DNA from 4 places in the Kitasatospora sp. CM 4170 genome. Region 1 is predicted to be linked to each of the others. Evidence: riboswitches for the same ligand, from Rfam matches in the RefSeq annotation. Region 1 holds a riboswitch; each other region holds the start of a gene.
What was found. Region 1 has a riboswitch for cyclic di-AMP ahead of RMN57_RS21660 (M23 family metallopeptidase). Riboswitches for the same ligand answer to the same signal wherever they lie in the genome.

Region 2: another riboswitch for cyclic di-AMP. It lies ahead of RMN57_RS30010 (glycoside hydrolase family 16 protein); the one in region 1 lies ahead of RMN57_RS21660 (M23 family metallopeptidase).
Region 3: another riboswitch for cyclic di-AMP. It lies ahead of RMN57_RS31660 (LysM peptidoglycan-binding domain-containing M23 family metallopeptidase); the one in region 1 lies ahead of RMN57_RS21660 (M23 family metallopeptidase).
Region 4: another riboswitch for cyclic di-AMP. It lies ahead of RMN57_RS11980 (NlpC/P60 family protein); the one in region 1 lies ahead of RMN57_RS21660 (M23 family metallopeptidase).

Annotation. Positions count from the first base shown of each region.
Region 1 is NZ_CP134877.1:5,064,588-5,067,785, forward strand. It holds gene RMN57_RS21650 (alpha/beta hydrolase) at 1-577, opposite strand, end outside; gene RMN57_RS21655 (YiaA/YiaB family inner membrane protein) at 724-1,014, opposite strand; cyclic di-AMP (ydaO/yuaA leader) riboswitch at 1,260-1,418, shown strand; gene RMN57_RS21660 (M23 family metallopeptidase) at 1,431-2,291, shown strand; gene RMN57_RS21665 (hypothetical protein) at 2,381-3,198, opposite strand, start outside.
Region 2 is NZ_CP134877.1:7,105,485-7,108,682, forward strand. It holds gene RMN57_RS30005 (lipase) at 1-1,108, shown strand, start outside; cyclic di-AMP (ydaO/yuaA leader) riboswitch at 1,318-1,483, shown strand; gene RMN57_RS30010 (glycoside hydrolase family 16 protein) at 1,486-2,733, shown strand; gene RMN57_RS30015 (hypothetical protein) at 2,864-3,198, opposite strand, start outside.
Region 3 is NZ_CP134877.1:7,509,162-7,512,359, forward strand. It holds gene RMN57_RS31655 (MFS transporter) at 1-509, opposite strand, end outside; cyclic di-AMP (ydaO/yuaA leader) riboswitch at 821-978, shown strand; gene RMN57_RS31660 (LysM peptidoglycan-binding domain-containing M23 family metallopeptidase) at 984-2,009, shown strand; gene RMN57_RS31665 (DUF2470 domain-containing protein) at 2,274-2,993, opposite strand; gene RMN57_RS31670 (RidA family protein) at 3,156-3,198, opposite strand, start outside.
Region 4 is NZ_CP134877.1:2,950,249-2,953,446, forward strand. It holds gene RMN57_RS11975 (NlpC/P60 family protein) at 1-117, opposite strand, end outside; gene RMN57_RS11980 (NlpC/P60 family protein) at 343-1,512, opposite strand; cyclic di-AMP (ydaO/yuaA leader) riboswitch at 1,523-1,677, opposite strand; gene RMN57_RS11985 (NlpC/P60 family protein) at 2,027-3,070, opposite strand.

The DNA.
Region 1 (3,198 bases):
CCTTGCGGCCCGGCGTGCGCATCGCGGCGACCAGGCCGTCCACGTAGCCGTCGAGGTCGGCCGGCCGGGGGCCCGGGTAGGCCATCCTCCGGTGGTAGAGGCCCCAGAACGCGGGCGAGTGCACCAGCAGCGCGCCCATCACGCCGAACACCGCGCGCTGCAGGGCGGTCGGCGGCAGGTTCTCCACGAAGGCGTCCAGCAGGACGATGCCGCCGACCCGCTCGGGCGCGTCCCCGGCGGCCTTGACCACGGTGGCTCCGGTGTAGGAGTTGCCGGCCAGCACGGCCCGCTCGATGCCGAGGTGGTCGAGCAGGGCGAGCACGTCGGTGGCGATGGCGGCCGGGGAGTAGTCGTCCCAGGCGATCGAGGACTCGCCGAAGCCGCGCAGGTCCATGGTGATCACCCGGCGGCCGGCCGCGGTGAGCAGCGGGCGCAGGTGTCGGTAGGCGGCCCGGCTGTCGAGCATCCCGGGGAGCAGGACGACGGGGAGGCCGTCACCCCGCACGGTGTCGTCGTAGGCCAGCCGGCCGCCGGGGACGTCGAGGAACAGCGTGGTGGGGGTGCTGGTGCCGGTCATCGGGGCCTCCGCGGTCCGCCTGGACGGGGTGTCGGCGGTGCTGCCGACACCCACAAAGCTAAGGCTAATAGCCTTAGCCGTCAAGCTATCGGCGTCAGCCCGATGCGCGCATCCGCGCCGGGCCCCGCGCTCTCCGGGCCGCCGGCTCAGACTCCCTCCACCTTGAACGGGTCGTGCTCGGCCAGCAGCTTCTCCAGCCGGGCCTGGTCGACCCGGGTGACGATCTCGTTGGTCTCCTGCCGGTCCCGGACGACCTTGGCCAGGGTGAACGAGGAGGTGACGGTGTAGAGCAGGCCGACCCCGAGGAAGGCGCGGGTCCAGGCGCCCACCGGGAGGTAGGTGATGCCGATCGCGAGGGCGCCGGCGGAGAGGGCGAAGGAGAGCACGGCCTGGATGTAGTACGCGGCCGTGGTGCGGGACTGCATCGGTGCGTTCATGGCGCCAGGATGCGCGCCGTCGAACGAGGTCCACATGAGTAGGAGTACTCAAACAAGGGGTCGTTCGTTGACGTCCTATCACGTTCGGTAGTGTCAGTTGTCGTCAAACGCCCCAAATCGCCCACCGGATCGCGTAGTGTCCGAGCTGTGTCCTGTCGTCCCATGCGGACGGCTTGGAATCGGGGGCTCCTAGGATTAACGTTTGATAACGCAGCGCGGTCCGCAACGCCGTACCCAGACGGCACCGCGCGCCGTCGCCTAATCCCGCCGGCCGGCCTCCGGGCAGGCCAGGGAGCCGGGGAACCACGTTCCTTGGGGTGAATCGGCCGGGCCCAGGCCCAGCCGTAGGAGACCTTCCTGCTCCGAACCCGTCAGCTAACCCGGTAGGCGCGAAGGAAGGAAAGGAGCGCGCCTCCGTGGCGTCGACGCACTCTCCGGCACACCTGCCCGGCTCCTCCGCCGGCACTCAGCTGCTCGACCACCCGTGGCCGCCCGCCCACCTGGGCGAGTACGGCGGGGCCGACGACGAGGCCGCCCCGCAGCCCGCCGAGACCAACCGCCACCGGATGCCGCGTCAGACCCGCGGGACCGCCCCGCTGCTCGGCGTCACCGCCGTCGCCGCCACCCTGGGCGCCACCGGCTTCGCCTCCGCCACCCCGGCCGCCGCGCCCGCCGTCGAGGCGCCGGACGAGGCCCCGGTCGCGCTCTCCGCGGACCCGGGCCTCGCGCTCGCCGCCCGGATCCAGCAGCAGGCCGACAGCCAGCGCACCGCCGCCGAGGAGACCGCCCGCCTGCAGGCCGCGAAGGAGGCCGAGGCCAAGCGCGCCGTCCAGCAGCAGGAGGCCAAGCGCGCCGCCGAGGCCGCCGAGAAGGCCAAGCTCGCCGCGATCAACCTGCCGGTGCGCGACTACCGCCTCTCCGCCCACTACGGCCAGAGCGCCTCCTACTGGGCCCACCTGCACACCGGCCTGGACTTCGCCGCCGACACCGGCACCCCGGTGTACGCGGTCGGCCAGGGCACCATCACCTCGGCCGGTTGGGCCGGCTCGTACGGCTACCGGATCGTCGAGACGCTGCCCGACGGCACCGAGATCTGGTACTGCCACCTCTCCTCGATCATCAAGGGCTCCGGCAAGGTCGTCCCCGGCCAGCAGCTCGGCAAGGTCGGCGCCACCGGCAACGTCACCGGCCCGCACCTGCACCTGGAGGTGCGCCCCAACGGCGGTGCCCCGGTCGACCCGGAGAGCTGGTTCGAGCAGCGCGGCATCACCCCCTGACGGTTCGCACCTGACGGCACGACGAAGGCGCCCCGGCCGGTACACCCGTACCGGCCGGGGCGCCTTCCCGTTTCCGTGCGCCCCCGCCGCTACTCGGTGGGGTCCTGCGCCGCCGGCTCCTGTTCGGACGGTTCCTGTTCGGACGGCTCCTGCGCCGTCGGCAGTCCGGCCAGGTAGGCGTCGATCTCCTCCTGGCCCGGTTCCGGGGCCAGCTCCGGGAACTCCGCCACCAGCAGTCGCGGCAGCCCCGGCACCGTCCACGAGCCGAGCAGGTCCAGCGCGGCGGCCTCCGCCGCCTCCTCGAACGCCCCGAAGTCCCCGGCCAGCTCGTCCGGCATCGGCCGGCCCAGCGCCGTCAGCTCCGCCAGGTTGCGGTAGCTGCGCCGCATCAGCCCGTGCTCCAGCAGCCGCCGGGCGCCGTCGGTGGCCATCCCGACCGACAGCACCCGGCCCGGACCCCAGCCCCCGGGGTCCGCCTCGTCCAGCCAGCCGGCCGCCGCGAGCGCCTCGAACGCGGCCCGCCGGTCCTCCTCGGCCAGCTCCCGGAAGCCCGCCAGCCAGTCGAACACCGCGGCCTCGTCGGCGACGTCCACCCCGTACGCGTGCAGCAGCAGCGCGTACAGCCGCGGCCAGGTCACCAGATCGGCCCGGCGGAGCAGGCCGGCCGCCACCTCGCCCTGCCACTCGGCCTCCGCGTGCAGCCGCTCCTGCCGCTTGGCGTTCAGCCGCTTCGCCGCCCGCTGGTGGTCGATCAGCAGCCGCACCGCCTCGCCGTACGCCAGCGGGTCCTCCTCCGGGGCGGGCTGGACGTAGAGGTGGAGCCGCTCGTGGAGCAGGTGCTCCACGGCGTCCGAGGTCAGCTCCGGCCAGCCGTCGCGCATCCTGCCCTCGCCCAGCTCCAGCAGCG
Region 2 (3,198 bases), 2.0 Mb from region 1:
CCTCGACACCACCCCCGGCTTCACCGCCGAGCAGTACCCACCCGGCGGACGCGGCGACCAGGACGGCGCCCGCCTCACCTACTTCGGCGGGGTCCGCCAGCCGTTCTCCGGCCGGTTCCTGCTCTACTCCGCCGCCGGCTGGGACACCGGCGGCCGCGCCACGCCCGTCCTGCTCGTCCACGGTGCCAATGACAACGCCGACCGCGCCTGGGCCGACCCCGGCGAGAGCGGCAGCTGCGGCGCCACCGGCCCGGCCGGCTGCCCGTCCACCGGACTGGCCCAGTACCTGGCCGCGACCGGCCACCGGGTGTTCGCGATCGGCTTCGCCCACAAGCACGGCGACAACCTGCTCCAGGCCCAGGCCGTCGGGGACGCCGTCGCCCTGATCCGCGCCCGGCTCGGGGTGCCCCAGGTGGACGTGGTCGCCTGGAGCAAGGGCGAGGTGGCGGCGCGTGCCTACGTCTCCTCCGTCCGCCCCTCCTGGGGGCGGGCGTACGCGGGCGACGTCCGCCGGCTGGTGACCCTCGGTGGCCCGAACGGCGGCCTGGACTACGTCTACGCCCACGGCTGGGCGTTCTCCCTGGCCACCTGGCCGGCCTGCGGGGGCACCGCCAACGCCCCCTCCCCGCACCTGTACATGACCTGCTACGGGACGTACACGGCACAGCCCTGCCTCGGTGTGCTGCCGGCCGGCGGCCACGACTGCTACCCGGGCCAGCGCCAGCTGCTCGCCCGCTGGGACGCCACCTACGGGGTGGACGGGACGGCGCAGGACTGGTGGACGACGTACTACGGCGGCCGGGGGCTCTACACCTCCGGGCAGGGCATCCAGGCGGCGATCGACGCCGGCTCCCTGATCGGGCCGCTGCAGCGGGCAGGCGTCCCGGCGGCGGTCCGCACCTACCTGCTGGCGGGCGGCTCGGCCGACATCCCCGGGCTCCTGAACGAGAACCGCGGGCCCAGCGACGGCATCGTCTTCACCAGGAGTGCGCTGGACACCACCGGCATCGCCACGGTCGCCGGCACCCGGCTGCTGGACGGGCTCAACCACCTGGAGCTGGCCTGGTCCCCGGAGGCGATGTCGCAGGTCGACGCCTGGCTCGGCTGACCGGGCCCCGGCCGGCCGACCGGGCAACTGATCACCGGCGTCCGCGACTTGATCAACTCCGGCGGGGTCCGGCCGCAGCCCGGATGTGAGCTGCGCGACAACCGACCCCGCCGGGTTGTCGGGTTCCGGAGGGGCTGCCTAGCCTGCTCGGGACGTCCGCTTCGCGGACCCCCGCCGTCGGGACGCCGAGTCCTGTCCACCCGCCGGCCGGCAACCGAGCACCACAGCGGACGGGAGCGGGGGACCCAGGTAGTGCCGCGGCCTCTGCGCTCCGCGCTCGGCGTCCTCGGCTAGGGGTGAAGCCGCTCCACCGGCGGCCGGGCAACCTCAGCCCGAACCCGACAGCTCACCTCGCAGGCGTCACAGAGGACACTGCCATGCAGAAGCCTGCCCGGCGCCGCGCGCCGCGCCATGCCCGACCCTCCCGCCGCGGCCGCAACGCGGCCTTCGCCGTCACCGGCGCGCTCGCCATCGGCGGCGCCGGCCTGCTCGGCCTCCCGGCGGTCACCGGTGCCCACGCGGCGACCACGCCGACCGTCACCCAGGACAAGCTGACCCCGGCCACCATGGTGGCGGGCAAGGCCACCACCGCCTCGCTGACCGTCCACTCCTCCGCCTGCTTCACCGCGAAGACGGTCGGTGTCGGGGTGCGCGACGCGGGGGGACACAACCTCGACTTCCCCGGTGGCGCCGCCAACGCGCAGATATGCCCGAGCGGCCTGTCGGTCACCACCGGTTCGCGCACGCTGCCGGCCGGTACCTACACCCAGTTCGGCTTCTGGCAGGACCTCGGCGGCGCCTGGCACAACCTGCCCTCGCGGCAGCTGGTGGTCTCCGCGGCCACCGCCACCCCGAGCCCCGCCCCCACCGCGACGCCCGTGCCGTCGCCCACCGCGACCGCCGCCCCGAGCAGCCCGGCCACCGCGGCGCCCGTCGCCGGGAAGCAGCTGACCTGGTCCGACGAGTTCGACGGCCTCGCCCTGGGCTCCCGCTGGACGGCCGACCGGAGCAGCTCGTACCACTACGGCGACCACAACCCGAACGACAACAAGCTCGACTGGCTGAACAAGGACAACGTCGGCGTCTCGGGCGGTGTCGCCACCTTCACCGCCCGGCCGAGCACCCACACGCTGGAGAACGGCAAGCAGGCCTGGGACACCGGCCTGCTCACCACCGAGTACTCCACCGAGGGCTTCAAGGTGAAGACCGGCGACTACATCGAGACCCGGGTCAAGCTCCCCGCCGGCACCGGCGCCTGGCCGGCGCTCTGGACGTGGAACAGCACCAGCGGCAACCACGGCGAGATCGACAGCTTCGAGTACCACGCGGACAACGCGAACCTGCTGGAGCTGACCAACCACATCAACCCGGGCTACAAGTACGTCACCGACGCGAAGGCCGTCGCGCACGACCAGTGGGTCACCGTCGGCACCCAGTACGGCGCCACCTCGGTGGACTGGTACATCAACGGGGTGAAGGTCTTCTCGGACGGCAAGGGGGTCGGCGCCGGCTGGTCGGCCTACCCGATCCTGAACCTGTCGCTCAGCGCCGGGCAGTACCACCCCGCGCCGCAGGGCACGGCCCCGATCACCTTCGCGGCGGACTACCTGCGCGTCTACCGCTGATCGGACGGCGCACCGGCGGGCCGGCGCCCGCCGGCCCGCCGGACGCCGCAATGCCGGAGCGCCGACCCCCTCCGCACGAGGGCCGGCGCTCCGGTGTCTCCGCGTTCGCGGCAGCAGGCCACGACGCGGCTCAGGTGCTCTGGACGACCGCGATCTCGAACGGCTGCTTGTTGTTCGCCTCGTTCCTGTCGTCGTCACCGCGCACCGCGACCCAGCCCCCGGTCAGCGTGCTCGGGGCCGGGACCGTCGGGGCCAGCCGTACCGGGATCATGGCCGTCGCGCTCTGGAACCTCGGCAGGCCGGCCGGGAAGGTGCAGCGCACCCGGTGGCCGTTCTGGAACGGGTAGCAGTTCTCGGGGAAGAACGGGCCCTCCGGCGTCACCCCCTCGGGCAGGGTGACCACCAGGGTGAAGGGCGAGGCCGTGCGGTCCGGGCCGAAGTTCGCGACGAAGGCGTGCACCGTGG
Region 3 (3,198 bases), 2.4 Mb from region 1:
CCCGGGCCGTCCACCAGCCAGCCGCCGACGAAGGGGCCGACCGCGGCCGACACCCCGCCGAGGCCGGACCAGAGGCCGACCGCCGTCGAGCGGTCGTCCGGGTGGAAGACGGCCTGGAGCATCGCCAGTGACCCGGGGGTGAGCAGTGCCCCGCCGATGCCCTGGACGGCGCGGGCGGCGATCAGCACCTCGATGGTGGGTGCGGCGGCGCAGGCCGCCGAGGCGGCGGCGAACCAGACCACGCCGAGCAGGAAGATCCGGCGCCGGCCGTAGCGGTCGCCGAGTGCGCCGCCGAGCAGGATCAGCCCGGCCAGGGTGAGCAGATAGGCGTTCAGCGTCCATTGCAGGGCGGCGAGCGGGGCGCCGAGGTCTTCGCCGATCCGGGGCAGGGCGACGTTCACCACGGTGCCGTCGAGCATCGCCATGCTGGAGCCGAGCACCGTCGCCAGAAGTACCCAGCGACCCTGCGCGGTGCTCAGGCGCAGGGTGCCGGCCTCGGAAGTGGCCACGGCCCGATGGTCCGCCCAGCGGGGCCCGAGTGACAAGGGTCACCGGGGGTGTGTCGGCGGTTGGCTTTCCGTGAGTGATCGTGTGCGGACGGCCAGCGAAATCGGCGGAGTGTCGCGGATCAGTGGCGCGCCGTGAATCGATTGTGCACGTACTGTGCAGCGGATCATCCGGAGCGTCACATTGTCGCCGGAGGAATTCACCGATGCGGGAGATCGACATTGCTTCGCTCGAACGGATGGGTTTTAGTTCAGCGACCGCCCGGCGTCAGCCCGGGTGGCCACCGGGTGGAACGCCTAGTCCTGCCGCTGCCCGGTGGTACGAACTGAACTCTGTACGGCAGGAGCGGGGGACCCACAGGTAAGTCGCCGGACCGGAATTCGCGGTCCGGCTTGGGGTGAAGCCGCCTATGCGGCCGGGCAACTCCAGCCCGAACCCGACAGCTCACCTCGCAGGCGTCGGAGAGGAACTCCCCCATGCCCGCACAGGCCCGTCGTATCGCCCTGCCCCGCGCCGCCCGCATCGGTATCGCCACCGCCGTCACCGGCGCCGCGTTCGCCCTCCCGCTGGTGACCACCATCAGCGCCCAGGCCCACACCGCCCCGGCCGCGAAGCCGCAGCAGACCGCCACCTGGACCGGCGCCACCAGCGTCGACGCCGCTCCGGCCGCCGCCGCGCAGCCGGCCGCCGAGGCCGCCGCTCCGGCCGCCGCCCCGGTCGAGGAGAGCTACAAGGTCGTCAGCGGCGACACCCTGTCGAAGATCGCCGACGCCAAGGACGTCCAGGGCGGCTGGAAGGCGCTGTACGAGCACAACCGCTCGGTCGTCGGCTCCAACCCGAACCTGATCTTCCCGGGCCAGAAGCTGGCCCTGGGCGCCAAGGCCGCCGCTCCGGCCGAGGCCGCCAAGCCGGCCGCCCCCGCCGCCAAGCCGCAGGTCTCGCACGACTCCGCGAAGCCGGCCGCCCCGGCGCAGGCGCCGAAGCCGGTCCAGGCTGCGAAGCCGGCCGCCCCCGCCGCCAAGCCGGCCCAGGCCCCCGCCGCCAAGCCGGCCGCCCCGGCCACCACCCCGGCCCCGGCCGCCGTGGCCTCCACCTCCGGTTACGTCGCCCCGCTGGCCAACCCGAAGCTCGGCACCGCCTACGGCGTCGCCGGCTCGATGTGGGCCTCCGGCCACCACACCGGTGCCGACTTCGTCGCGGCCACCGGCACCCCGCTGCGCGCCGTTGCGGCCGGCACCGTGGTCAAGGCCGGCAACGGCGGCGCCTACGGCAACGAGGTCGAGATCAAGCTCGCCGACGGCAAGTACGCCCAGTACGCGCACCTGTCCTCGATCGGCGTGAAGGTCGGTCAGGCCGTCACCGCCGGCCAGCAGATCGGCCTCTCCGGTGCGACCGGCAACGTGACCGGCCCGCACCTGCACTTCGAGATCCGCACCGGCTCGGAGTACGGCTCGGACATCGACCCGATCGCCTACCTGCGGGCGCACGGCGTCTCCATCTGACCCGGTCCACAACCGAGTTCAGACCACCGCCAGGTGCGGGGCGAACGAACTCCCGGGATGGTCATGTCGGGTGACCGCTCGACCGGGTGATCGCCGCACCAGTGGCGGACATACGGGCGCGGGACACGCCCAGGCCGGCCCGGCTCGCGAGACCTCCCTCGCGAGCCGGGCCGGCCGCTTTCGTCGTCCACGTCCGCTTCGGCGCCGTTTCCGCGGCGCCTCCGCAGCGAAGCGGTTCCGGAAGGCCTGTCCGGCCCGGTCCGGTCACGACCGGCGGGCGGGCAGGCCGGTCTGTGCGGCGGTCAGCAGCCGGTGCATCTGCTCGCCGAACTCCTCGGTGTCGCAGGCCGGTTCGGGGAAGACCAGGCGGACGTCGCGGTGACCGTGCGGATGGTCCAGGCGCAGCACCAGGCCGTGGCGGTCGAGCGCCAGCGGGCGGATCTCCGGCCGCCCGGCGAGGAGTTGGGGGTCGAGCAGTCGGGTGAGCGCGGCGAGCGCGTCGGGGTGGTCGTCGATGAGGTGGGTGAGCAGGCCGGCCTCGTAGCGGGCGAGCGGGTCGGGCCCGGCGAGGGCGAGGTCGGCGCCGGTGAGCGCGCTGGTGCCGTACGGAGTGGCGAGGACGGCGTGGGCGACGTCCAGGTGTAGGTGGACGCTGAGGCCGTCGTCGGCCAGGTGGGCGAGCCGGAGCCGGCCGGCCATGGTGAGCCGGCCGCGGACGCGGTCGCGGACGGCGACCGGGGCGATGTCGGTCACGTCCAGGACGACGGCCAGGCCCTCGGTCTCGCCGGTCGCGGCGAGGGTGAGCCCGGAGCCGAGCGGGGCGGTCAGGCGGAGCCGGGAGCCGTGCACCGAGACCGGGGTGTCGAGGTCGTGGTGCTCGCCGCGGGCCCGGACCACCACCGAGGAGGTGGCGCTGAGCAGGCTGCAGATCCGTTCGGCGGCGGTGGGCTCGGGGGCCTCGGCGTCGGCGGGCGTGGGGCTCATGGCGACCTCCATCGAGTTAGGTGAGGCTTACCTAATCATTTTGGTCGCGTGGAAGGCAAGGGCCGCCCGCCCGGTGCCCGTCGGGTACCGGGGCCCGGACGGCGCCCGCCCGGGCCCCGCGCTTCGGCGACCGTCCCCGGGCCCCGCCTGTCCGGCGGTGGATCAGCCGATCACGGCCTGGGCGTCGATCTCGACCAGCATCGGC
Region 4 (3,198 bases), 2.1 Mb from region 1:
GGCCTGGGCGGGGCCGCCCGTCGCCATGCCGAGCACGGTGGTGGCCGCGGCGGTCAGCACCAGCGCACGGGCGAGGGCGTGCGCCCCCGACAGCGGGGAACGGCGGTGCACGGACATGCGACGGCGGCTCCGATCCTGCGGCCCGGCCCCGCGGCCGCGCCGGGGTGGGCGGCTCTCGACGGGAGTCCGGTGGCAGACGTTAGCGAGTCCGGGCAAGCGAGTCCAAACCCCTCCCAACCCGAATATTTGACCCGGAATCGGACACCAGCCCCATCCGCCGGGAAAGCCGCAGGCCCGGCCTCCCCACCTGGGGAGACCGGGCCTGTCGGAACCGACTGCGGATCAGACGCGCACGATGGAGGCCAGCGGCATGTTGGAGACCGCCTCGTAGCGCACCGAGGCACCCGGCTTGGGCGCGTGGAGCACCTGGCCGTTGCCCGCGTAGATCCCCACGTGGTGGGCGTCGCTGTAGAAGATCAGCAGGTCGCCGGGCTGGGCCTGGGAGAGGTCCGAGCCGATCCGGGTGCCGGCGTGGGCCTGCTCCTGCGAGGTGCGCGGCAGCGACACGCCGGCCTGGTTGAACGCCCAGACCATCAGGCCCGAGCAGTCGAAGGAGCTCGGGCCCGCGGCGCCGTAGACGTACGGGCTGCCGACCTTGCCGGCGGCGATGGAGAGCGCGGCGGCACCGCGCGAGCTGCCCGCGGCGACCGGCTTGGGGGCCGGGGCGGGGTCCGCGGTCGCGGCACCCGAGCCGGACCCGGAACCGGAGCCGGAACCGGAGAGGTCGGTGCGGTTGGTGTCGCGGGAGGCGCGCTCGGAGTCCGCCTTCGCCTTCGCGGCCTTCGCGGCGGCGTCCGCCTGGGCCTTCGCCTCGGCGGCGGCCTTCTCCTCGGCCTCGCGGATCGCGCGGCGCTCCTGCTCGGTCAGCGTGTTGAGCAGGTCCTGGGCCTTCGCCAGCTTGGCCTGGACCTCCTCCTTGGAGGCCTTCAGCTGCTGGGTGGTGGTCTCCAGCTCGCCGAGCTTGGCCTGGGCCTCGTTGCGGTCCTGGTCGAGCCTGCGCTGCTGCTCCTGGAGGTCCTTCAGCGCGCCGGACTGGGTGCTGCTCGCCTGGGTCAGCGCCCCGGCCTGGTTGAGGAAGTTGTCGGGGCTGGACGAGAGCATCAGCTGGACGGTCGACGATATGCCGCCGGTGCGGTACTGCTCGCCGGCGATCTCGGCGAGGCCGCCCTGGGCCTCGGTGACCGCGGCCTGCTGACGGGCCACCTTGTCCTGCAACTCGCCGACCTGCTTCTGCAGCTCCTGCTGCTTGGCCTGGGCGCCGTTGTACTTCTCGGTCGCGACCTCGGCCTGCTCGTTGAGCTGGTCGACCTGCTCCTTGACCTGGTCCTTGGTCGGCGTCGGGTCGGCGTGGGCACCGGACTGCGCGGAGAGGGCGACGGCGGCGGCGGCTACACCGGTCAGGATCGAGACACGGGCGCGGCCGGCGGGCTTGGGACGACGATGGGACGCCACGAAGGCGGGCTCCTTCTTCCAACGTCCGCCTACCGGGTGAGCTGACGGGTTCGGGCCGGAAGAAGGCCCTACGACGCCTCACCGGCCGTTCCACCGGCCGACCTGGCGCCGATTCACCCCGGAGGAACATGGTTCCCCGGCTCCGTTCCACAGCGCCCCGAACTACTGGGCTCCCACTCGGACGGGCCTGCGGCCCGCCCCGCTGCTTCGCGAACTCGGCGGTAAACCTCCGCCGCCACCCAGGCTGGGTGATCGACTGTGCGGTGGTTCAAGGCTCGACCCTAGTAACAGAACCGTGATCCGTTCAAATCCTTGTCAGAAAAAAGCCGGAACATCATCCATGTTCATTTGTGAATATGACCGGGCGTGATCGGCGCCGTACGCGGAGCTGATCGCTTGTCACCGGAACAGACGGAAACCGCGCCAGCCCCGGGTTCGGGGGTGGCGCGGATCACAGGTCCGTTCCGGGGGCTCGACCGCCGTCCGCGGCGGGCTCGCCGGGCGTGCCGGTCCGTCAGACCCGGCGGATGGTGTTGATCGGCATCGCGTCGGCCTTCATCACCTTCACCACGTCACCGGTGTGCGGCGCGTGCACCACCATGCCGTTGCCGATGTACATCCCGACGTGGCTGCGGTCGCTGCGGTAGATGATCAGGTCGCCGGGCTGGGCCTCGGCGAGCGAGGGCACGCGGGTGCCGACGTTGCCCTGCGCCTGCGAGGTGCGCGGCAGCGAGACGCCGGCCTTGGAGTACGCGAAGACCATCAGGCCCGAGCAGTCGAAGGTGCTCGGCCCGGTGGCGCCCCAGACGTACGGCGAGCCCTGCTTGCTCATCGCGATGGAGACGGCCGTCCCGGCGTAGCCGCTCGCCTGCGGAAGGCTGACGAGGTCCGCGCGATCGGAGCCGCGCGAGGCGCGGTCCTCCGCCTGCTGCGCGGCCCGCAGGGCGGCCCGGTCGGCGGCGCTGAGCGAGTTCAGGAGGTCCTGGGCCTCCTTCAGCTTCTTGTTGACCTCGGTCTTGGACTGGTTGAGGTCCTTGGTGGTGCTGTCCAGCGAGGCGAGGACGGCGGCCGCCTCGGCCTTCTGCTGGTCCAGCCGGCGCTGCTGGTCCTGCAGGCCCTTGAGCGCCTCGGTCTGGCTGGAGGAGGCCTGCTGCACGCTGGAGGCCTTGTCCAGGTAACCGGACGGGTCCGAGGAGAGCATCAGCTGGACCGACGGGTCGATGCCGCCGGTGCGGTACTGCTCGCCGGCCACCGCGGCCAGCCCGCCCTGAAGCTGGGTCATCTGGTCCTGGCCGCGAGCCACCTGGTCCTGCAGCTGGTCGGCCTGCTTGCGGAGCTGGTCGGCCCGCTCCTTGGCGCCGTTGTACTTCTCGGTGGCCTGCTCGGCCTCCTCCTGCAGCTGGTCGATCTGCGCCTTCACGTCGTCCTTCTTGGGCGACGGGCTGGGCGCGGCGTGGGCGGCGACCTGGGCGGAGAGAGCGACCGCGGTCGCAGCGGCAGCGGTGAGCACGGAGACCCGCGCGCGGCTCGGCTGCTTGGGACGGCGGTGGGAGGCCAAGGGACCGGCTCCTTCTTCCAATGGACTCACCCGATCGAGTGAGAATCCGGAAAATAGGTTTGACGCCAGACCCTAGTGAAGATCCAGGCTTTCCGCCACTCCCCCGATGGCGTGAACTCCAGCCGCCC